Azoarcus sp. KH32C: one gene and its partner. The protein of the gene in region 1 interacts with the protein of each later gene in a pairwise test. Links are inferred from orthologs where the notes say so. Each region holds a gene or a part of one and is shown on either strand. Other genes may lie near its edges.

Region 1 (16,199 bases):
GCTCGTCGATGACCCATCGCGCTGGCAGGATCTGTACCGCGAGGCGCAAGGCTTTCAGCAGAGTTTCGGCAGTCACGTGATCCTCGCGGACGCGCAGCTGCGGATGCTGTTCAACACGCGGATGCCCTTCGGGGCGCAACTGCCCGCGCTGCCGACGCCGAAGGGGCGGAGCGCCGCGCGCACGGCACTGGAGACGGGCGCTCCGGCCGTGGGCGACAGTTTCATCGGGCCGGTCTCGCACCTGCCGATGGTGGCGATGGCGACCCCCGTCATGCGCGACGGCAAGCCTGTCGCGCTGGTGTTGTCGGTGTTCGAGGCCAGGCTCTTCCAGGACCGCATCGATCGCGTCTCCTTGCCGGAGGGCTGGGTGTTGACGCTGCTCGACGGCGCCAGCATCCCGATCGCGCGGCACGCACCGCCGGCCTTCGATCCGGAGGCGGATGTCGATCCCGCCGGCCGCTTCGTCGTGTCCTCGACGGTGGCGCCGTGGTCGATCGTGCTGGAGATCCGGCGGGACGTCCGCAATGCACATGTCGTCAGGGCTGCCCTACTGCTCGCGCTGGCGGTTCTCGGGGCGACGCTCGTGGGAGTGCTAGGCGGCCGGCTGGCTGCAGGCCGGCTGGGCAGGGCCGTCGCGACGCTGGCAGAGCCTTCCGCGGCCGCTCCCGACGTCCCCGAAATCCACGAGATCACCGCGGTGCGCGCGATGCTTGGCGAGGCCCGCGACCAACGCGAGGCGGCCGAAGCGGCCCTGCGCGACAGCGAACGGCGCTTCCGGGCGACCTTCGAACAGGCCGCGGTCGGTATCGCGCTGGTGACACCCGACGGACGGTGGCTGCGGACGAACCAGAAGCTGTGCGACATCGTCGGCTACACGCAGGACGAACTGGCCGCGCTGACCTTCCAGGACATCACGCATCCGGACGACCTCGAGGCGGATCTCGATCAGGTGCAGCGCATGCTGGCGGGCGAGATCGAAACCTATTCGCTGGAAAAGCGCTATCTGCGCAAGGGCGGAGCCATCGTCTGGATCAACCTCACCGCCGCCTTGGTGCGGCAGGCGGACGGCAGTCCGGACTATTTCATCTCCGTGGTCGAGGACATCGAGCGCCGCAAGGAGGCCGAGATTGCGCTGCAAGATCTCAATGCGAGCCTCGAACAGCGTGTCGCGCTGCGCACTGCGGAGCTGACGGCGGCCAACCGGGAGCTGGACAGCTTTGCCTACGCGGTGTCGCATGACCTGCGGGCGCCGCTGCGTGCGATGAGTGGCTTCTCCCATGCGCTCGCGGAGGATTACGGCGACCGCCTCGAAGGCGAGGGAAAGAAGTACCTCAACCAGATCGACATCGCGAGCCGCAACATGGCCGAATTGATCGACGGCATTCTCGCACTCTCGCGCAGCACGCGCGGGGAACTCAAACGCGAGCGGATCGACGTCACGGCGATGGCCGAGTCGACGCTGGCGGTGCTTGCGCGGTCGGAACCGGAGCGCGCCGTCGAGGCGACGGTCGAGCCTGGTCTGACGCTGTGCGCCGGTGCACGGATGGCCGAGGCGGTGCTCGACAACCTGCTCGGCAACGCGTGGAAGTACACGGCGAAGTCGCCGGCAGCGAAGATCCGCGTCTACCGCGGTGAGCTCGACGGCAAGCCCTGCATCTGCATCAGTGACAACGGTGCGGGCTTCGACATGGCCCACGCCGACCAACTCTTCCAGCCTTTCCGGCGGCTGCATCGCCACGATGAATTCCCCGGCATCGGCGTCGGGCTTGCGACCGTGCAGCGCATCGTCCAGCGATACGGCGGCGCGATCCGCGCGCACTCGGCGCCGGGCGAAGGGGCAACCTTCTGCTTCAGGCTCGCCGACGAGGGCGAGGCCGCATGAGCGCCACCGCCACCGCTTCATTCCAGGAGCTTCAACATGCGTAGAAAAACGATTCTGCTGGTCGAAGACAACCCGCAGGACGAAATGCTGATCCTGCGGGTGCTGAAGAAGGTCAATCTCGCGAACGAGGTCGCCGTCGCACGCGACGGGCAACAGGCGGTCGACTATCTGTTCGGCGAAGGCGAGTTTGTCTCCCGCGCCGGCGCCGAACTGCCCACCGTCGTGCTGCTCGACATCGGCTTGCCGCGCCTGTCAGGCCTCGAAGTGCTCGCGCGGCTGCGCGCGGACCCGCGCACGAAGCTGCTTCCGGTGGTGATCCTGACCTCGTCCGACGAGGAACGAGACCGGCTCAGGAGTTACGAGGTCGGCTGCAATAGCTTCGTGCGCAAACCGCTCGACTTCACCGAATTCGCGGAAAAGGTCGCGCGGCTGGGCGTCTATTGGCTCGCGACCAACGAGCAGCCGCAGAGCTAGCGCCGCAGCGCCTCTCGGGCGACGGTGCGCAATGCCGAGCTCAACGCATTCAACGCCTGCGAGCCCAGCCGCCAGCGGTGCCAATAGAGCGGCACGTCGAGATGCCGGCCGGGCGCGATTTCGACGAGCTCGCCGGCGGCGATCGCCGGCCGCGCGAAGTGCTCGGGCACCATGCCCCAGCCCAGCCCCTGTTTCGCGACGCCGACAAAGCCATGGACGGAGGGCAGGAAATGCGTCGGCGGCTGCAGCGCGTCGCTGGCGAACAGCGCGATGAACTGGTCCTGCAGCCCGTCCTTCAGGTTGAAGCGCAGCATCGGCGCGCGGGCGAGGCTCGCGCCATCGACGCCGCCGGCAAAGCGGCGCGCCACATAGGCCGGTGAGCTCACCGCGAGATAGCGCATCGTCCCGAGCGGCTCGACACTGCATCCCTGGATCGCCGTCGCGCTCGCGCTCACCGCCGCCATCACCGTGCCCTCGCGCAGCAGCGTTGCCGAATAATCTTGATCCTCGACGCGGACATCGAACACGACCGCCGCCTCGTCCGGCATCGCGTCGAACACCGGCAGGAACCAGCTGTCGAGCGAGTCCGCATTCACCGCGATCGGCATCCGCAGCGCCGCGCCGCCGCCCTCCTCCGCGCTGCCCAGCGCGTCCAGCATCTCCGCTTCGAGCATGGCCAGTTCTTCCGTGTAGCGCAGCAGCAGCTTTCCGGCGCCCGTCGGCACACAAGGGCTCGCGCGCTGGACCAGCACCTGGCCGAGCCGCTCCTCGAGCTGCTTGATGCGCTGGCTGATCGCCGAAGGCGTCACATGGAGCTTCCGCGCTGCCGCCTCGAAGGACCCTTCGCGGATCACCATCGCGAAAGCGGCCAACTGCGCGTTGTCGATCTTCATGGATTAGAGAAATTAACGGTTGGTTAAAACGTTTAGTTTTCCTTGCCGATTGTCGCTCGCTAGGCTCGGGTCATCAACCTTGCCCGGGCGCCTTCATGCACACCCCCTTTCTCGCCGGCTTCCTCGCCTGCCTTGCCCTCATCGTCGCCATCGGCGCCCAGAACTCCTTCGTACTGCAGCAAGGCATCCGCCGCGAACACCTGCTCCCGGTCACGCTGATCTGCGCCGCCTCCGACGCCCTGCTGATCGCCGCCGGCATCGCCGGCCTCGGCGCCCTGATCCAGTCCAACCCCCTTCTCCTCACCGCCGCCCGCTACGGCGGCGCAGCCTTCCTCCTCGCCTATGCCTGTCTCGCCGCCCGCCGTGCCTGGCACGGCGAGCGACTCCAGCTCGAAACCGCCGCACCGATGTCGCTCGCCGGCGCCATCGCCACCTGCCTCGGCTTCACCTTCCTGAACCCGCATGTTTATCTCGACACCGTGATCCTGCTCGGCGGGTTGGCGAATCAGCACGGCGAGGGTGGGCGGTGGCTTTTCGGGGTGGGCTCTGCGGCCGCGAGCCTACTGTGGTTCGTCGGGCTCGCCTACGGTGCGCGGCTGCTCGCCCCGCTCTTCACCCGGCCGGCGGCGTGGCGGGTGCTGGATGCGCTTGTCGCCCTGGTCATGGCGGCGCTGGCGTTCAGTCTGATGAATGACTAGGCATTCGGATCGCATCGGTCCGATGCCGCTCGTTTATCATGGCAGCCATTCCATACGGGAACTCCGTAATGAACTTCGATGAGGCGATCCGTTCCCACACCTTCTGGAAGATCACGTTGCGCTGGCTCGTCAACGGCCGCAAGGGGCTCGACGTGGCGATGCTGGGCGATCACCGTGCTTGCGAACTGGGGCGCTGGCTGGTCAGCGAGGCTGACGCGCTGGCGGCATATCCGGCATTCGCCGAGCTGGTGCGCGAGCACGCCGAATTCCATCGCCACGCCGCAGAGATCGCGCGGCTCGCTTCCGAAGGGGCGCTCGAGGAGGCAGGGCGGCTGCTCGCAGCGGACAGCGCCTTCATGCGCACGTCCGAGAGCACGATTGCCGCAATCAAGGCGCTGAAGGCGCAAGCCGCGCCGGGTGGCGACGGCAAGTCCGCCGCCTGACTCACTCCTTCACGAGGCTGCCGCTGCTGATGGTCACCCGGTTGCGTCCATCCTGCTTCGACTGGTAGAGCGCCACATCGGCCGCCTTGACCGTGTCGGCCGCGCCGGCCGCATGAAGGGGATAAGTCGCGACCCCCAATGAAATCGTCACTTGCGGCAGGAAGCCGCCTTCGTGCGGGACCTTGAAGTCCTGCTCCACCCCGCGGCGGATTTCCTCGGCACGCTTGGCTGCACCGTCGAAATTGGCCCCCGTGAGGATGAGGATGAACTCCTCGCCGCCGTAACGGCATGGAATGTCCTCGCTGCGCACGTGGGTGCGCAGGAATTCGCCGAGCCCCCTGAGCAAGGCGTCCCCGGCCTGATGCCCGTACGCGTCGTTGAATTTCTTGAAGTGGTCGACGTCGAGCATGATCACGCTGCATGGGCGCTGGGTGCGGTTCGTGCGCGCGATTTCGCGGGCCAGCGACTCTTCCATGTGGCGCCGGTTGTACAGGCCCGTCAATGCGTCGCGGATCGACTGCTGGCGCAGGTTCTCCTGCAGCTTGAGGTTGGCGATCGACAGGCTGATCGGCTCGCTCGCCGAATGGATCAGCTGGCGCCGCACGTTCGCGAAATCCGGGTCCTCGCGGTCGTCCGTCGGTACGCCGTGCAGATGCAGCAGGCCGTGCAGCTCTCCTTGCGTTCCGAGCGGGATGCAGACGTACTGGCAACCTGGCGGGTGGGGGTTGTCGCGGACATGAGCACAGGCCGTGTCGAGCGCGGTGCAGTCATGCTCGTGCACGCGCGCGCGGCGCAGGCCCCAGCAATCCGTGCGGGTGAACTCGTGGCCCGGCACGTCGGCGTTTTCGCCCCAGGCCGCGACCACCCGGAAGTTGCCCGAATCGTCATCGAGCAGCGCGAGCGAGCCGCTTTCGCCCGGGAAGAGCTTGGATAGCGAATCCGCGATCACGTGGTGCGTCTCATCGACCGAATGACATGCCTGAAGCATGTCGCCCATCGTGTTCAGCAGATGCATCTGGCGGTTGTGCGCTTCGAGCCGGCGGACCATGGCCTTGAGCTGGCCGTTGGTGTCGCGCACCTGTTCCTCGGCCTTGCGGCGCTCGCCGATTTCCTTCTGCAGGTCGCTGTTGGCAATTTCCAGCTCAAGCGTGCGCTGGCGTACCCGATCTTCGAGTTCCTCGTTGGCGCGTTGCAGCTCCTTCTGCGCCTCGCGCCGCTCGGCGACCTCCTTCTTCAGGCGGTCCGCCATGCCCTTCACGTCGTTGATCGTGTTGGTCTTGGTTTGCAGCAGGATCAGGAAGTCGACCGCCGAATCGTGAATGGCGAAATCCTTCAGCGTGAGCCCGATGCCGGACACCGAACTCATCTCGCGCACGACCGGCGAGCCGAGGAACAGCATCCGCTCGATGCCGTCCTCCTGCGTCCGCAACATCTGGCCCTTCAGCTTGAAGCGCTTGTCGAGCGCTTCGAGAAAGAACACCGTGAACGACTGCTGGTCGATCGCCGCGTACTCGAATGGAATGTTCGGCGTGACGATTCGCAGATAGCTCGCGACCGGATGGCCGATCTCGACGTCGGGCAGCAGTTTCTGTAGCGTCGGCCCGATCTGCTGGATCGTCAGATCGGGCGCGAACGAGAAGTGGAAGGGAAAGACCGCGCGCAATGCGTCGGCATTCAGGCCGTGCCCGGTCGGCGGCTGGGTCCTCGAATCCATCGCGGCGGTCTAGGCGGACAGGCTCAGGCGGGTTGGTGCCTGACCAGGAATTCGTCATACGCAAGGCCATCTTCCTTGCCGCGCAGACGCGTGATGTCGACCTTGGTGTTGAAGTGCTTGCCGAGGCCGCGCACGAGACCCAGGATCATCGGGTGCAGGCCGTCGCGCTTCGAATGGTATTGCAGCTTGAACTCGCCCGGCGTTTCGTCGGTGACGATGAACGACGGCGGCGCGAGGTCCGGCATCATCTGCTCGACTCGGGTGTGCAGGTCGTTGAGGTTCTTGACGAAGCCGACGAAGGAGTCGCCCGACATCTCGAACAGTTCGCCGTAGGTGCGAACGGTGAAGTCGACCCAGAATTCGCCGAAGGCTTCCAGCACCTGTGCGGGCTGGGCGCCGAGCACGGCACAGGCGCCGCCGACCAGGCCCACGGTCACGTCGTCGGGGTACTGGTCCATCGCGATGAACACATCGTCGGTCCCCGCATGTTCGCGGATCGCTTCCCACTTTTCCTCGCCGTAGTGGGTTAGCACCATTTCGCGGACCGCCTGATTCACCAAACCGTACATAGCAACTCCTCCGTGCTCAGAAATGTTCGCCGGGAAGGCGAAACGTCGTCAATGTGCGCCGCCCATTGCGCGGGCGGCGGACTGGAAATGCCCGACCTGCGCGACGATGCGGCCGGCAAGACCGGATACCTCGTCGCCACTCAGGTCGAGTTGTTGTTCAAACAGGAATTCGAGCCCCAGCCGGTCGAGCGACAGGGGCGCGAATGGATGCTCGCGCCCGGCATAGAGCACGTCGGTGACTTCGACAAAGCGTGCGAGCTTTTCCGCGCCGAACACCACCGCAGCGAGTGAGTCCGGATCGATGTCGTCGCGGTGATGATCGGCAAGGGCCTCGACGATGGCCGCCGGTGCGCGCCAGTGCGTGAGGAGGTCGGCCGCGAGGCGCGCGTGAGTGGTCCCGGTCAGCCGCTCCTCGGCCTGTTCCGGAGCAAGATCGTCGTTCAGGGCGCTCGCCACGGTGCGCGCGATGCTGCCGGGTGCCGCCATCTCTTCGACGAGGTAGCCCAGATCGTGGACGAGGCCGGCCAGATAGGCCGTCGCCGGATCGGGATGTCGTTTCACGTGCGCGATTTCCTGCGCCGCGGCTGCCATGGCGAGGCTGTGCAGCCAGACGTCTTCCGCCAGACCCGGCGGCAGTTGCCGGCTCAGCGGATGGCCGAACAGCAATCCAATCGCCAGCTGCCGCGTACGTGCGAGGCCGATGCGGCGAATCGCCTGCATGGTGTCGGTCAGCTCCGGTCCGCTCCGCCGGTAGGCCACCGAATTCGCGATCGCGACCAGACGGATCGACACCTGCGGTTCGCTGGCGCTGATCTTCAGCAACCGCCGTTCGGCATCCGCATCGTCGAGCGACATCGACAGCAGATCGTGCACAAGCGGCGAGATCGGCGGAATCTTGTCGATGTTGATCGGGAGCATGGCGCTTCGCAATATGAAGTTCGACCGATGAGGGATGACGGCGCGCGAACTCCGGTGCCGCCATTCTGACTGTGGACTATATCAATAGTTGGATGTCGACAAATGAAATTTCCATAATGTAACTGGTGCAGCTCTTCTAATTTTACCGATGGCCCGGCATTGACTTCGCCGCCCTGCTGGGCGGCCGGCGAGGGCTGGAATCCCGGCACCGATCCGCAGGCCTTCATCGCCGCCGACCTCGCCGGCGAACTGATTTCGCAGCCGGGGCCTCGGCCGAAATTGTGATTCCATCGCCGCCACCGGCTGATGGGCGGCGCGCGCACGGTCCTCAATGGCGACGCGGGACGAAACGGTCGGTGGTGTACGCAGACCGCGGGTTGGGATGTTCCGAAATTTCGGCAGAGAGATCGGCGTAAACATCGGCGAAATATAGCGTTCTTATAAATCTAACTACTTGATGACTAGATGTTTATAATCGGATGAAACATCGGCAATAAACTAGGCAAAAAATGATCGAGCTATACGACGACCCGTCGCAGATGGAACCGCTGGTCATCGATAGCTCCCGGCCTGTCTACAACTCGCTGGTCGGGTTCGCTCACGAGTTGTCGGAAGCCTCAGCTTGCCTCGATGCCGCACTGGTTCCCGCGACCGCGAGAAGTCTCTCCGAGCTTGTCTCCGGGATGAACTGTTACTACTCGAACTTGATCGAGGGCCATCACACCCTGCCGATCGATATCGAGAAGGCGCTGTTCGAGGTGAAGGCGGAGATGGAGCAGAAGGACTTGCAGAGTCTCGCATTTGCTCACATCGAGGCAGACCGATGGGCCAAGTTCCAGTCGCTCGATAAGGATTCCTTGCCGCCCTTCCTCCTTGAGGTTCACCGGCGTTTCTGCGAGCACTTGCCGGAGGAAATGCTCAAGCTGAAGGACGGCAGCTTCATGGAGCCCGGAAGATTCCGCGAGAGGGACGTCCACGTCGGCATACACCTCGCACCCAGAGCGGACACGCTCGATCGTTTTCTGGAGCGCTTCGCAAGGATCTACGGCCAGCGCCTTGAATGGTCGAAAAAGGGCGGAATCAGCAAGCTGGACGGCATTCTTGCGGCGTTCGCGGCCCATCATCGCCTCGTGTGGATTCACCCCTTCCTCGACGGAAACGGTCGTGTCGCGCGGATCGCCATCGACGCGATGCTCCGCGAATGCGGAGTCAATGGCGCGTCCCTCTGGTCAATGTCCCGAGGGTTCGCGAAGACCGCCGACGAGTACAAGGCCAAACTGGCCGGGGCCGACGAGCCTCGAATGGGCGATCTCGACGGGCGCGGGAATCTGTCCGAAAAGCGCTTGGCGGAGTTTTGCGAGTACGCGATGCAAACTGCTGTCGATCAGGCCAGGTTCATGGCCCGGATGTTTGCACTCGACAACTTCAGGTTTCGAGCCGAGCATTTTTTCCGGAGGGTGCGCTTCGATCTCAAGCCCGAGTCTGCCTACCTCTTCATCCATGCGTTCAGTACCGGCGAGTTCGAGCGCATGGAGGCAAGCCGCATCACCGGCCTCCCGGAGAGGACAGCCAGGGATGTGCTCAATGCGCTCGTCCTCGAAGGATTTCTCGTCTCGGACACCCCACGCGGCAAGGTTCGAGTCGGCTTCCCCATGCATGCCCTCGGCTCCCTCTTGCCCAACCTCTATCCGGCAGGCGATCTGGACGTAGATCCCGAGGCGCTGAGACAACTCGTCAAAGCCAGGACAGCCGCGAGAAAGCCCCCGGCGCCAAGGACGAAGCTCAAATAACGAGCAAAGTCCGAATCGTCGCGGCAGTCACCGCGGAATCCGCCCCCGTTCCCGATAGAACGTGATCCGCTCGATATACTCCCGCGTGCTCTTCGGCATCGGCGTGCGGGCGCGCACGAGATAGAAGATCAGCAAGCGTCCGGCCTCGATCAGTTGGAGGCCGTCGGCGTGGCTGTGCAGGCGCCGTCCGGTAGGGCGCCCCCGGCCGTCCGTTCCGTGGCCGTGCGCGAAGCCGGTGAGCCGCTCGCCCGCGGTGACGAACTTCGTCCACACATCGAAAATGTCCCGATCGGTCCGCAGCGTCTCGCACTTCAGGCGCGCCGCCGCCGCAAATTCCCTCACTGCCGGCCCAATCCCTTCGAAGACGGGAATGCAGCCGAAATTCTCGATCATGCTGTCCGCGATCCGGTCGATGTCGCGCATGCATTGGCCGATCTTGATGTAGCGGCCCTCGTAAAACTCTTCCACTGGCAGCGAGTAGGCCCGGAAAGGCTCGCCCCACAGCTCGTCGATCCCTTCCTCGCCGCTGCGATGCAGGACCAGGCGCCCGAGTTCCAGCGCCTCCATCAGACAGTTGCCGCATTCCTGCACCAGCGGGTAGTCGGTCAGGATTTCCACGCCGTCCGCCTGCAGTTCCACCAGGTGGCGGAAGATGTCCGTCGCCCGATTGAACAGCGCCCCCGCCAACATGCCGCCCTTGATGCGGCGAGCGGCGGGGTCCGTCTCGGCCTCGTAGGCCGCGCGCGCGTCGGCGAGACGCGCACCGGGGACGTTCAGGCCGTGTTCCGTGTGATTGAAGAGGCGCCGGGTCAGCGCCTCGATCAGGTTCTTCTTGGCGTGCAAGGAGTCCGCGGGCAGCGGATAGGTCTTGACCCAGTAGCCGCAGTAGAAGACCCGCTCCTGCCGGTCGATGATCCGCCGCGTACCCTCCGGCGGCGAATCCTCGCCCGGCGACTGCATCAAACGAATAACTGGTCCGTTGCTGTCCATGAAGAAACCACTCGTGTTTCATGCGGCGCTGCGACCCGCGTCAGAGGATGACTGTGAGTTCCTCGCGACGCACCAGATCGTGCCCCAACTGCAGACCATCGATGTCGAGCGCATCATGCGCGGCAAGCAACCCGACCGGGATCCCGTTGTCGTCCACCACCGGCATGTGACGGAACCCGCCTTCATACATCAGATGCAAGGCGTGACCGAAAGGCTTGTCCTCATGGATCGTCTGCACGCTCGTCGTCATGACGCTCTCGACCGACGTCGCCGCTGGATCGAGACCCAGAGAAACGACCCGGAACACAATATCCCGTTCCGTCACGATGCCGAGCAACATTCCCTTCTCCACGACCAGCACGGCCGAGGATCTCATCTCCCGCATGATGATCGACGAATTCCGGATCGTGCTGCCGGGCGAGACCGTAGGGAATGGGCGTTGACCGATGACTTCGCGAATGGGGCGGTATGGCATGGCATGTCTCCTCGCTATCGAAGGATGAAGACGACAGTCTTTCTGCCAGCCGTTCTGGAATGCGAACACCAAGCAGACACGGCGTCGGCTCAGGCGGAAAGACGTCCTGAACGAGCGATGACCGCAAGGTGTTGGTTCGGGAGCATCTGGGGATTACACGATTGCGGCAATCGACGCTCGGGGGAAGTCACGCAAGTTACGGGCCTTTGTTACCTGGGGCGAAAAAGGAAATTAAAACAATGCTATGTGCTGTCTCGGCATTTTCGTGGAACTGTTACTTGCACCAGCGTTGGGATAACGGGACGCATTGAGCGCCAAATGAGTGCGCTTGGTCGGGTATTTCGAGGTGGACGTTGATGCATCAACAAAACCGCGGGCGACTTGCCGCAACGAGCGGCTTCGGGTATTTGCATGGCGATGCTGACAGTGCTCGCTGACGTGACGACGATGCCCTTTTTTTCCTCATAGATCCTAGAGGTCGAGGAATCTATCCACACACTCCGCGACGACGACGGCAGATCGAACCCACTCAATGCCGTCTTCGGGGCCCGGCGGCGTCGTCCCCTTAAGTGCATGGGCGGCTGCGTGCCTAGCCTCCACCAATTGTTGCAGTCCTGAAAGTACGCGGCGGCGGTCCTCCCCACACGCTTCCATAAATCCGTACAAGCTGCGCCCGTTTGAATCAAAAGCGCGCACAACAGCATCGATTCTGTCTGGTGCGCTCGTTCCTTCCCCGAATATCCCAAAATCAGAGAAGTAGGACCAATTTGATGGATTCTCGACGGCGCTTCCACAGCAACGAACGAATCGGATTAGCGCGTCACAGTCGGACGCCTCAACTTGGTTCCGGCGGGTAAACGCCGTTGCCCGTTCCTCCATCTTGAGTGCGATGTGCCGCAGCAGGTAACGCTGCCGCCCTTGGCTAAGTTCTTGCCATGATTGTTCATTAAAACTGCTGCAGAATTCCTCAAGAACATCATTCATATACCGCTCGAGTGCAGCACAGGCTAGCACTATCGCGCATTTGGCGTACATTGAGGCATTTCGAGGATCCTGCGATCCTTGGGCGGAATTCAAGAGGGAGGACACCTCTTCCATTCGGAAGCGGAAATCCTCCAAGGAATTACTCGGCATCGCCAATTTCCATTGTCGGAGCCAAAGGAATTCTTGCTGAATATGGCAATTGGGCTCCAAGATTCTTAAGTGATTCGTTCCACTTAAAAAGCCTGTACTCCATTCGAGTCTTGTCGGCAGTAGCTCTGCTAACACAATCACTAAATCGTTGATCGTTCACACAGAGTTCGATGAACTGAGCCTCAATTTCGGTGGAATGAGTCTCGATCCAATTCGGATTAGCGCCTTCCATTACGATCATCTGGACGTCGAAAACAGCGCGATTTAGTGAATTATCCCATTCAGTTCCGCCCTTGTCGTTGTGTTGCGCGCGCCTGAATGGATGGCCCGGAAAAGCACGCGATACCGCATCGACGGCTGCCAAAAAAGAGTTACACATCTCGGTCAATTCCTGTTGGCTCGGGTTCCGGTGAGCTTTCATATAGGAATTGAGCAGTGTTTTCAGTGGCGGGGAATAATTTGGAAGTGCATCCCGGATGGCAAAGAAGCGAAGTATCAGTTCGCAGTCGTTCATTCGATTATCAGGTTCTTCCTTCCCAAGCAAGGCAAGCCATGAGGGATGTTTGGCAAGCTCATGGAGCAAATCATTTAGAGCTCCACGGAATACGCAGTGTCTAACTTCTTGTGCGTTGAGAGGTAGTCCTCCGGTATTTAGTCGCTCAAAGACCTCGAATCGGATTTCTGAGTCGCTCTTTGCCGATATCACTAAACAACGAAGGGTTCGGTTGTTGATAATTCGCTGTTGGCGCTCTGTCAGGTCGGCGAATCGTCTGCCGTTAAGCTCATGCAAAACGTCCAAGCCATTCAACGGAAAGGAATTCTCAACGTAATCCTTCAAGGCTAGAAGTCTCTGCTGACCATCGACGACGACCTTCGTCCCATCATCATCTTCGGCAAAGAAGAGATTGGGAATTGGAATGTTCAACAGTATTGATTCGACAAATTTGCTCTTCCGCCGTCTATCCCAAACAGCATTTCGCTGGAAGGTGGGGCGCGCCATAAGCTCCTTCTCGCGGATCTCGGCAACGAGCGTCTTGACAGGAGGATCATATGGACTTGCGAAGAACTCTCGCTCTGGTGGTAGATGAGTCCATTCTGCGGCAGACTTACCCTCTTCATCAGCGAACAGGATCTCCTGCGAGAAGTCGTCATGCTTGTCTTTTGTCATAAGCTTCCCCCGAGCGGAAATTACATTGCATTGGAGTTGCATGGTAAACGACAAAACGCGTCTTTGGGGATGTCGAACTACTTGAGCATGTTTTCGCGTTCCCTATGGGCAGTCGTCGGCAGTAGAGAAAGAACTTCAGACAGTGAGTAGCCGCGAAATGCAAAAGGGCTCCAAACGGAGCCCTTTTTCCTAATGCGACACGAATCCTGTCTCGTGTCCTATGCAAGAAAAATCAAACGTCAATATTCCTCGCATACAACGCATTCCCCTCAATAAACGCCCGCCGTGGCTCGACGTCATCCCCCATCAACGTCGTAAAGATCTCATCCGCAGCAATCGCGTCATCGATCTGCACCCTCAGTAGCCGACGCACAACGGGGTCCATCGTGGTTTCCCACAGCTGCTCGGGGTTCATCTCGCCGAGACCCTTATAGCGCTGCTTGGTCAGGCCGCGTTCGACTTCGTTGAGTAGCCAGCGGATGGCTTCGGCGAAGCGGGTGACGGCCTGGCTCTTTTCGCCGCGGCGGATGGTGGCGCCGGGGCCCATCAGGTCGGCGATGGCGGCACTCGCGGTGCGGATGCTGCGGTAATCGCCGGAGCGGACGAAGGGGTCGTCGAGCCAGCCGAGCTTGCGGTTGCCGTGGTGCATGCGCTCGATCGCGAGCTGCCAGGTTTCCGTTTCGTCGTGGTATTCGGCGCGCAGGCGCACGTCGTCGGGGAGATGCGGCTGGATGCGTTCGATGCTCGCGTTGGCGGCGGCTTCGTCGTCGAGGCTGACCTCGATGTCGTGGGCGAGCATTGCGTGCAACACGGCGGGATCGATGTAGCCGGCGAGGCGGTTGATGACGGCTTCGGCGAGCAGGTAGCTGCGCGCGAGGCCGCCGAGGGTTTCGTCGCCGATCGGGGCGGCGCCTTCGCGCGGGATCAGCGTCGCGCCGTCGAGGGCGAGCTTCAGCATGTGCTGGTTGAGCTCGTTGTCGTCCTTGATGTAGAGCTCGGTCTTGCCGTGCTTGATCTTGTAGAGCGGCGGCTGGGCGATGTAGATGTGGCCGCGCTCGACGAGCTCGGGCATCTGACGGTAGAAGAAGGTCAGCAGCAGCGTGCGGATGTGGGCGCCGTCGACGTCCGCGTCGGTCATGATGATGATGCGGTGGTAGCGCAGTTTTTCCGGCTTGTAGTCTTCCTTGCCGATGCCGGTGCCGAGCGCGGTGATCATCGTCGCGATTTCCTGGCTCTGCAGCAGCTTGTCGAAGCGCGCCTTCTCGACGTTGAGGATCTTGCCCTTCAGCGGCAGGATCGCCTGGAACTTGCGGTCGCGGCCCTGCTTGGCGGAGCCGCCTGCGGAGTCACCCTCGACGAGGTAGATTTCGCACAGCGCGGGATCCTTCTCCTGGCAGTCGGCGAGCTTGCCGGGCAGGCCAACGCCGTCGAGCAGGCCCTTGCGGCGCGTCATCTCGCGCGCCTTGCGGGCGGCGTCGCGGGCGCGGGCGGCTTCGACGATCTTCGCGCAGATGGTCTTCGCGTCGATCGGGTTTTCCTGCAGGAAGTCGGTGAGCTTGTTGGCGACGACTTCCTCGACGGCGGGGCGCGCTTCGCTGGAGACCAGCTTCATCTTGGTCTGGCTCGCGAACTTCGGGTCAGGCATCTTCACCGACAACACGCAGGCGAGGCCTTCGCGCATGTCGTCGCCGGTGATGTCGACCTTAGCCTTCTTGGCGATCTCGTGTTCTTCGATGTACTTGTTGATGACCCGCGTCATCGCAGCGCGCAGCCCCGTGAGGTGGGTGCCGCCGTCGGCCTGCGGGATGTTGTTGGTGTAGCACAGCACCTGTTCGGCGTAGCTGTCGTTCCACTGCATCGCGACCTCGACGCCCAGCTCGGCGTCGTGGCCGTGGCCGGTCGGGATGCGCGTGGTGCCTTCGGCGTAGAACACGGTCGGATGCAGCACGCTCTTGGTGCGGTTGATGTATTCGACGAAGCCCTTCACGCCGCCGGCGAAGGCGAAGTCCTCCTCCTTGCCGAAGCGCTGGTCGATGAGGCGGATCTTGACGCCGTTGTTGAGGAACGAAAGCTCGCGCAGGCGCTTTGCGAGGATGTCGTAGTGGTATTCGATGGTGCCGAAGATTTCCTCGTCGGCGAGGTAATGCACCTCGGTGCCGCGCTTGCTCGTCTCGCCGAGGACCTTCAGCGGGCTCACCTCGATGCCGTCGACGACGTCGATCACGCGATCCTGCGGCACGCCGCGGTGGAACTCCATGAAGTGCTTCTTGCCGTCGCGGCGCACCGTCAGGCGCAGCCACTTCGATAGCGCGTTCACGCACGAGACGCCGACGCCGTGCAGGCCGCCGGACACCTTGTAGCTGTTCTGGTTGAACTTGCCGCCGGCGTGCAGCACGCACATCACGATTTCAGCGGCCGAGCGCTTGGGCTCGTGCTTGTCGTCCATCTTCACGCCGACCGGGATGCCGCGGCCGTTGTCGGACACGGAGATCGAGTTGTCGGGGTGGATGGTGATGACGATGTCGTCGCAGTGGCCGGCCAGCGCCTCGTCGATCGAGTTGTCGACGACCTCGAACACCATGTGGTGCAGGCCGGTGCCGTCGGAGGTGTCGCCGATGTACATGCCGGGACGCTTGCGCACGGCTTCCAGACCTTCGAGCTGCTGGATGCTCGATTCGTCGTAGGCGCCGGAGCCGGCGGCGGGGACAGGGGCGGACTGAGGCAGGTTTTGCGGTTCGGACATCGTCTATCTCGGGTGATTCATCAAAGAACACGCCCCGGGAGGGCCCGGGGCGGAGGGCACACAGCCGGCGGTGCGCCGGCCGGCGTCAGATTCGCATCGGCATGACCACGTACTTGAATTGGTCGTTGCCCGGGAGCGTCACCAGCGCGCTCGAATTGCCGTCGTTGAAGCGCCATTCGATATGGTCTTCATGGGTGTTGTTGAGCACGTCGAGCAGGTAGGTGACGTTGAAGCCGATGTCGAGCGGATCGCCGTGGTAATCGACTTCGAGCTCTTCCTGGGCTTCTTCCTGTTCGGCGTTGGTGCTG
Region 2 (7,858 bases), 3.9 Mb from region 1 along the record:
GGAGCCGAGGCGGTCGGTGTGGCCGACGGCCAGGATCACTTCGAGCTTGATGCCCTTGGCCTGAGCGGCGAGGTCGTCGAGCTTGCTCTTGCCTTCGGGCTTCAGGATCGCCTTGTCGAAGTCGAACAGCGTGTCGGCCGACAGCTTGATCTTGTCCGCGGTGGGCTTCGGTCCAGCGGCGGGAGCGGGAGCAGGAGCGGGGGCGGGAGCAGGCGCGGCGGCCGGAGCGGCGGCGACCTGGCACTTGTCCTTCGGGATGATGTCGCTGTCGCATTCGCAACCGACCGGCAGCTTGCCAGCCATGGTGGTGCCGGCAGCCGCGGGGCTCCAGTAACCGGTACGCCAGCACAGGCCGGCGCCGCTACGGGCGACGACATTGCGGCCATCGACGACGTACGGGACTTCGCCCTTGCCATCAACCGTGACGTCCTTGGCTTGTGCGAACACGCTGGGGGCAGACAGGCCGATCGACGCGATAGCGGCCACCAGTGCGAACATCTGCTTCTTGCTCTGTTTGATCATATTTTCCTCGTCAATTGGCTGGACGATGATGGGTAACGGTCAGCTATGGTGTTCCATGACTGGGGGCTGCCGGTCCAATGCCGATCCGGCTTATCCAGTTCAGTTACTCAGTTTAGTCTGCCACATCGCGGCAAGCCCAAGCAAATCAGTGTCGTTAAATTGCAACATCAGAGCGCCTTTGTTCATGCGGATTTCGCCCCCGACCCAGACATGGGAAACATGCTCCCGGCCTGCGACATATACCAAATGCGATGCCGGGTCGAAGCATGGGCGGGTCTCCAGTGCGTCGAGTGCGACGGCGCACAGGTCCGCTTCCTTGCCGACCTCGATCGATCCGATGCGATCCGAAAGTCCGAGTGCCTGGGCGCCGGCGAGCGTGGCCATGTGCAATGCGGTGTGTGCAGGAATCGCCGTGGCGTCGCCGGAAATGACCTTGGCAAGCAGGCTGGCGTGGCGCATTTCCTGGAACAGGTCCAGGCGGTTATTGCTGGCGGCGCCGTCGGTTCCGAGTCCGACGGGGATGCCCGCTTCCAGGGCGCGCATGACGGGCGCTGCGCCGCTGGCGAGCTTCATGTTCGAGCTGGGGCAGTGGGCGATGCTGCAGCCGTGTTTTCGCAGCAGTTCGATGTCCGAGTCGTCGAGATGAACCGCGTGGACGGCGACCACGTTGTGTCCGAGCAATCCGAGGGCAGCGAGTCGTGCGATCGGACGCACGCCATATTGCGCGAGCGAGTCGTGCACCTCGCCAGCGGTCTCATGGACGTGGATGTGAATAATTGTATCGAGCTCGGCAGCGAGGCTCGCTACCCGTTGCAGATTGGCGTCCGCGACTGTATAGGGGGCATGAGGGGCGAGCGAGAAACTGATGCGCGGATGGCGGCGCCATTGATCGCGTGCAGCGAGTCCCTTTCTCAGGTAGTCGTCGGCGTCGGAGGCGAAGGGGGTCGGGAAGTCGAGCACCGTGATGCCGACCACTGCGCGCATGCCGGCGCGTTCGAAAGCTTCGGCAGCCGCATCCGGGTAGAAATACATTTCATTGCAGGTTGTGATGCCGCCGCGGAGCATTTCGGCCGCGGCAAGCAAGGTGCCGTCGTGGACGAAGTGCCTTGTCACGTGGCGCGCTTCGGTCGGCCAGATGGCTTCCTGCAGCCAACGCATCAGCGGCAGATCGTCTGCAATGCCGCGCATGAGGCTCATTGCGCTGTGTCCATGCAGGTTCACCAGCCCCGGGATCAGGACATGGTCGGGCAGGTCGACGGTCCGTGCGGCGGCGAATTGTCCGTTGGCCTCGTGTTGGGGCATTACCGCCAGGATCCGTCCTTGGCGGACGGCGACCGAATGGTGTTCGAGAACGATGTTTGCCGGTTCGATCGGGATGATCCAGCGCGCGTTGATCAGTAGGTCGACGGGTTGAGTCACGGTGGCTTGCTCCTGAAAGCAAAAACCCCGCTTCCGCGGGGTCCGGTGAAACTATCGTGCCGTTCAGCTGGCCTTGATTTCCACCTCGACGCGACGATGCGGTTCGAGGCATTCGATCAGTTTCTTGCGGCCGAGTTTGTCGTCGCACTTGACGCCGGGCACCGGCTGGGTCTTGCCGTATCCGATGACGTCGATCTTGTCCGCAGGCACGCCCTTGGTCACGAGGTAGTCCTTGACGGCTTTGGCACGGCGCTCGGAGAGAGCCTGGTTGTATTGCTGGGAGCCGAGACGGTCGGTATGGCCGGAGACGGTGACCAATTGCAGCGGACCGACTTCGCGCAGACGCGCGAGGACTTCACGGTCGATCGCGGCCTTGCCCTGCGGCGTCAGGACGGCCTTATTGAATCCGAACAGAGCCTTCGACGACAGGGTGATCTTCTTCGCGGTCGGAGCGGGAGCGGCCGGCGCGGCGGCGGCAGGGGCTGCCGGGGCCGGCGCGGGGGCTGCGGTCGGAGCGGCAGCGGCCGGTGCGCACTTGTCCTTTGCGACGATGTCGCTGTCGCACTCGCAGCCCACCGGGAGCTTGCCGGCCATGGCCGTGCCGGCAGCGGCCGGGGTCCAATAGCCGGTACGCCAGCACAGGCCGGCGCCGCTGCGCGCAACGACGTTGCGGCCATCGACGGCGTAGGGGATTTCACCCTTGCCGTCGACGATAACGTCCTTGATCTGGGCTTGGGCAGCGAAGCTGGCCGCGAACAGCGCTGCGCCGAGGGCGGCCGGGCGCAGGAGCGTCGTAAGGTTCATGAGTCCTCCACTGAAATTGCGATTCGATTTGTATTGCCCGATGGCTCGGGCGTTTGTTGGCGGCGCAATTTAAGCATAAGGGGCGCAACCCGCCAACGATGCGCAGCGGGTGCGCGGCTCCAGGCGTCGGGTCGTGGGGGCTGTATCAGGGGCGGTCGGACGTCGGCGCATGGTAAGATTCCAAGCTTTTGACCATGCGGCCATTGCCGCCGCCGCGAAATGACTCCGTTTGCCAAGGAAACACTGCCCATCAGTCTCGAAGACGAGATGCGGCACTCCTATCTGGACTACGCGATGAGCGTGATCGTCGGGCGTGCGCTGCCCGACGCTCGAGATGGTCTGAAGCCGGTGCATCGCCGCGTGTTATACGCGATGCACGAACTGTCGAACGACTGGAACAAGGCGTACAAGAAGTCGGCGCGTATTGTCGGCGACGTCATCGGTAAGTATCACCCGCACGGCGATTCCGCTGTATACGACACCATCGTCCGCATGGCGCAGGATTTTTCGCTGCGCTACATGCTGGTCGACGGGCAGGGGAACTTCGGCTCGGTCGACGGCGACAACGCCGCGGCGATGCGATACACCGAAATCCGCATGGCCCGCATCGGCCATGAACTGCTTGCCGACATCGAGAAGGAAACGGTCGACTTCGGGCCGAACTATGACGGTTCGGAAAAAGAGCCGCTGGTCCTGCCGGCACGCATCCCGAACCTGCTGATCAACGGTTCGTCCGGCATCGCCGTTGGCATGGCGACGAACATTCCGCCGCACAATCTCGGCGAGGTGCTTGATGCCTGCCTGAAGGTGCTTGAGGATCCGGAAGTCAGCATCGAAGAGCTGATCCGTATCGTGCAGGCGCCGGACTTCCCGACCGCCGGCCTGATCTACGGGCTGTCGGGTGTGCATGACGGCTATCGCACCGGTCGCGGGCGGGTCGTGATGCGCGCGCGGACCCATTTCGAGGATCTCGAAAAGGGCAACCGCCAGGCGATCATCGTCGATGAGCTGCCCTACCAGGTGAACAAGCGGACGCTGCTCGAACGCATCGCCGAGCTCGTCAATGAGAAGAAGATCGAAGGCATCAGCGAGATCCGCGACGAGTCGGACAAGTCCGGCATGCGCGTCGTGATCGAGCTGAAGCGCAATGAAGTGCCCGAGGTGGTGCTGAACAACTTGTTCAAGCAGACGCAGCTGCAGGACACGTTCGGCATGAACATGGTGGCGCTGGTCGACGGCAAGCCGCGCACGCTGAACCTCAAGCAGATGCTCGAGTGCTTCCTGTCGCACCGGCGCGAAGTCATCACGCGGCGCACCATCTTCGAACTGCGCAAGGCGCGCGAGCGTGGGCACATCCTCGAAGGTCTGGCGGTGGCGCTGTCGAACGTCGACGAGATCATCGCGCTGATCAAGGCGGCTCCGACGCCGTCGGACGCGAAGCGCGAGCTGATGGCGCGCGTCTGGCGCTCGACGCTGGTCGAGGAGATGCTCGCCCGGGCGATGGCGGGCAGCTACCGTCCGGAAGGGCTGGCCGAGGAGTTCGGCCTGTCGGCGAACGGCTACCGGCTGTCCGACGTTCAGGCACAAGCGATCCTGGAGCTGCGCCTGCAGCGCCTGACTGGTCTCGAACAGGACAAGATCGTCGCCGAGTACCGCGAGGTGATGGATGTCATCACCGACCTGCTGGACATCCTCGCACGGCCCGAGCGAATCACCGCGATCATCGTCGAGGAGCTCGGCGCGATCCGCATGCAGTTCGGCGATCCGCGTCGTTCGGAGATCGTGCTGAATACCGGCGAGATCAACATCGAGGATCTGATCGCGCCGGAAGACATGGTCGTCACGCTGTCTCACGGCGGCTACTTCAAGCGCCAGCCGCTGGCCGATTACCGCGCCCAGCGCCGCGGCGGCCGCGGCAAGCAGGCGACGGGCATGAAGGACGACGACTTCATCGACCGCCTCTTCGTCGCGAACACCCACGACTACATCCTGTGCTTCTCGAGTCGTGGACGCGTCTATTGGCTGAAAGTGTATGAAGTGCCGGAAGGGACGCGCAACTCGCGCGGCCGTCCGATCGTCAATCTCTTCCCGCTCGTCGAGGGCGAGAAGATCAACGCCGTGCTACCGGTGCAGGCCTTCGACGACGATCATTTCGTCTTCATGGCCACTGCCGAGGGGACGGTCAAGAAGACCTCGCTGACGGCGTTCGCCAATCCACGCAAGGCCGGCATCATCGCTGCGAGCCTCGATGACGGCGATCGCCTGATTGGCGTCGCGATCACCAACGGCGACAGCGACGTCATGCTGTTCTCCGATGCCGGCAAGGCGGTGCGCTTCCATGAGGGCGACGTGCGTCCGATGGGGCGTGAGGCGCGTGGCGTGCGCGGCATGACGCTCGAGGATGGCCAACGCGTGATCGCGATGCTGGTCTCGAAGAGCGAGGATCTGAGCGTGCTGACTGCGACCGAGAACGGCTATGGCAAGCGCACGCCGGTCGCGGAGTACACTCGACATGGTCGCGGCACGAAGGGGATGATCGCCATTCAGACTTCCGAGCGTAACGGCAAGCTCGTCGGCGCATGCCTCGTCGAGGAGAGCGACGAAGTGATGCTGATCTCGACCGGCGGTGTGCTGATCCGCACGAAGGTGCAGGACATCCGCGAGCTGGGCCGGGCGACGCAGGGCGTCACGCTGATCAACCTCGACGAAACCGATTCGCTTGCGAGCATCGAGAAGGTGGCCGAGTCCGAGCCCGAGGAGTCCGTCGGCGCGGCGGATGAGGCGATCGACGCCGATGTGACGGGCGAAGCGGATACGTCCGCAGCGGAATGATTTGGATTTGATGGAGGGCTTTCGCACATGACGCGCGTGTTCAATTTCAGTGCCGGTCCGGCTGCTCTGCCCGAGGCGGTGTTGCGCCAGGCTGCCGAGGAGATGCTCGATTGGCACGGTGCCGGCTGCGGCGTCATGGAAATGAGCCATCGCGGCAAGGAGTTCGGCGAAATCATCGGCCGGGCCGAAGCCGATTTGCGCGAACTCCTTGGGATCCCGTCGAACTATCGGGTGCTCTTTCTTCAGGGCGGGGCGACGCAGCAGTTTGCGCAGATTCCGATGAACCTGCTGGGCGGCGGTGTTGCCGACTACCTGGTGACCGGAAGCTGGTCCAAGAAGGCCTACAAGGAAGCTCAGCATCTGGCGGCGTCCGGTCTGGGTGGAAGCATCCGGCTCGCGGGCAGTGTCGAGGCGGAAGGCTTTACACGCCTGCTGCGTCAGGATGAACTGTCGCTCGACGACAATGCGGCGTATGTGCATCTGTGCACGAACGAGACGATCCATGGCGTTGAACTGGGCGACGAGGCCGCTCTGCCCGCGACGCGTGCGCCCCTGGTGGCGGATATGTCCTCGCACATCCTGTCGCGCTCGATCGATGTTAGCCGCTACGGCCTGATCTACGCGGGCGCGCAGAAGAACGTGGGGCCGTCGGGACTGGTGATCGTCATCGTGCGGGAGGATCTCATCGGTCACGCTCATCCCATGACGCCGGCGGTCATGGACTACAAGGTGATGGCCGACAACGGTTCGATGCTGAACACGCCGCCGACCTACGCGATCTATATTGCGGGCTTGGTCTTCCAGTGGCTGAAGGCGCAGGGCGGGCTCGCGGGGATCGAGGCGCAGAACATCGAAAAGGCCGATCTGCTCTATCGCTTCCTCGACGACAGCGACTTTTACGAGAATCGCGTGGCGGTGGCGAGCCGTTCGCGCATGAATATTCCCTTCCTGTTGCGCAGCGAGGCGCTGAACGATGCCTTCCTGGCCGAGGCGAAGGCGGCAGGTCTGACGCAACTCAAGGGACACAAGTCGGTCGGCGGCATGCGTGCGTCCATCTACAATGCGATGCCGATTGCCGGCGTGCGCGCTCTGGTCGAGTTCATGCAGGACTTCGCCAGGCGGCACGGCTGAATCTGGTTACGGGAAATGGGGCGAGCATGAGCGACGAACTGCTGAACCTGAGAAAGAAGATCGATCATCTGGACGAGGAGATCCTCGCTCGTCTCGCCGAACGGGCGCAGTGCGCCAAGCGTATCGGCGAGGTCAAGCGCGGGAACCTGTACCGCCCGGAGCGCGAGGCGCAGGTGTTGCGCCGTCTGGGTGAAGCGAACCCCGGTCCGTTGCCGGATGTGGCCGTGCAGCGCATCTTCCGCGAGATCATGTCGGCGTGTCTGGCGCTTGAACACCCGCTCAAGGTCGCGTATCTAGGGCCGGCCGGGACCTTCTCCGAGAGCGCGTCACGCAAGCATTTCGGCTCGGCGCCGACGCTGGTGCCGACCGCCGCGATCGACGATGTATTCCGCGAGGTCGAGGCGGGCAATGCCGACTATGGCGTCGTGCCGGTGGAGAATTCCACCGAGGGGGCCGTCGGCGGCACGCTGGATCTCTTGCTCGCAAACCCGCTGATGATCTGCGGCGAGGTCAAGCTGCGCATCCATCAGCACCTGCTGTCGAAGTCCGAAGGCATCGGGGCGGCAAAACGCCTGTACTCGCATGCCCAGTCGCTCGCGCAGTGCCACGAGTGGCTCAACCGCAATCTCGCTCATCTGTCGCGCGTACCGGTCGCGAGCAATGCCGAAGCGGCGCGCCTGGCCTCCGAGGATGCGGAATCGTGCGCGATTGCGGGCGAAGCGGCCGGCGAACTTTACGGCCTGAACGTGCTGGCCAAGAACATCGAGGACGATCCGAACAATACGACGCGCTTCCTGGTGATCGCCCGTCATGATGCGGGGCCGTCCGGCCGCGACAAGACTTCGTTGGTGTGTTCGGCACCCAACCGGCCGGGGGCGATGCACATGCTGCTCGAACCGTTGGCGCGGCATGGAGTCGATATGACCAAGCTGCAGTCGCGTCCGGCGCGCGGCGGGTTGTGGGAATACGTGTTCTATGTCGACATCGAGGGCCACCGCGAAGATCCAGAGGTCGCCGCTGCGCTCAAGGAACTCAACGACCGGGCAGCCTTTGTGAAGATCCTCGGGTCTTATCCCGTCGCCGTCATCTGAGTCGATGCCGGCCCGGGTGCCGGAAGGGTTGCGGGATTGTGGAATCGGCACAGGGCGCG

The links.
Region 2: the proteins of gyrB (region 1) and gyrA interact in binary tests that used the Escherichia coli proteins (3 or more experiments, as listed by UniProt). The link is inferred for Azoarcus sp. KH32C from one-to-one orthologs.

What each region holds. Positions count from the first base shown.
Region 1 is NC_020516.1:2,752-18,950, reverse strand. What follows is about bases 13,137-16,199. They hold gyrB (DNA topoisomerase (ATP-hydrolyzing) subunit B), read right to left. Parts: upstream 15,892-16,199; coding sequence 13,381-15,891; downstream 13,137-13,380. Other genes in these bases: dnaN (DNA polymerase III subunit beta), read right to left, coding at 15,977-16,199; AZKH_RS26605 (DUF262 domain-containing protein), read right to left, coding at 13,137-13,148. Outside these bases: AZKH_RS26075 (sensor histidine kinase), read left to right, coding at 1-1,882; AZKH_RS00065 (response regulator), read left to right, coding at 1,919-2,356; AZKH_RS00060 (LysR family transcriptional regulator ArgP), read right to left, coding at 2,353-3,249; AZKH_RS00055 (LysE/ArgO family amino acid transporter), read left to right, coding at 3,345-3,947; AZKH_RS00050 (CZB domain-containing protein), read left to right, coding at 4,016-4,390; AZKH_RS00045 (diguanylate cyclase), read right to left, coding at 4,392-6,104; AZKH_RS00040 (heme NO-binding domain-containing protein), read right to left, coding at 6,128-6,673; AZKH_RS00035 (HDOD domain-containing protein), read right to left, coding at 6,722-7,591; AZKH_RS27830 (hypothetical protein), read left to right, coding at 7,751-7,876; AZKH_RS00030 (Fic family protein), read left to right, coding at 8,101-9,381; AZKH_RS00025 (hypothetical protein), read right to left, coding at 9,409-10,341; AZKH_RS00020 (CBS domain-containing protein), read right to left, coding at 10,412-10,846; AZKH_RS27140 (HEPN domain-containing protein), read right to left, coding at 11,318-11,980; more of AZKH_RS26605, read right to left, coding at 11,970-13,136. UniProt on the Escherichia coli protein: DNA gyrase negatively supercoils closed circular double-stranded DNA in an ATP-dependent manner to maintain chromosomes in an underwound state.
Region 2 is NC_020516.1:3,941,902-3,949,759, reverse strand. The notes cover bases 2,664-5,777. They hold gyrA (DNA gyrase subunit A), read left to right. Parts: upstream 2,664-2,964; coding sequence 2,965-5,577; downstream 5,578-5,777. Other genes in these bases: serC (3-phosphoserine/phosphohydroxythreonine transaminase), read left to right, coding at 5,605-5,777; AZKH_RS17640 (OmpA family protein), read right to left, coding at 2,664-2,745. In the rest of the region: AZKH_RS17650 (OmpA family protein), read right to left, coding at 1-522; AZKH_RS17645 (TRZ/ATZ family hydrolase), read right to left, coding at 622-1,941; more of AZKH_RS17640, read right to left, coding at 2,005-2,663; more of serC, read left to right, coding at 5,778-6,708; pheA (prephenate dehydratase), read left to right, coding at 6,735-7,799. UniProt on the Escherichia coli protein: A type II topoisomerase that negatively supercoils closed circular double-stranded (ds) DNA in an ATP-dependent manner to maintain chromosomes in an underwound state.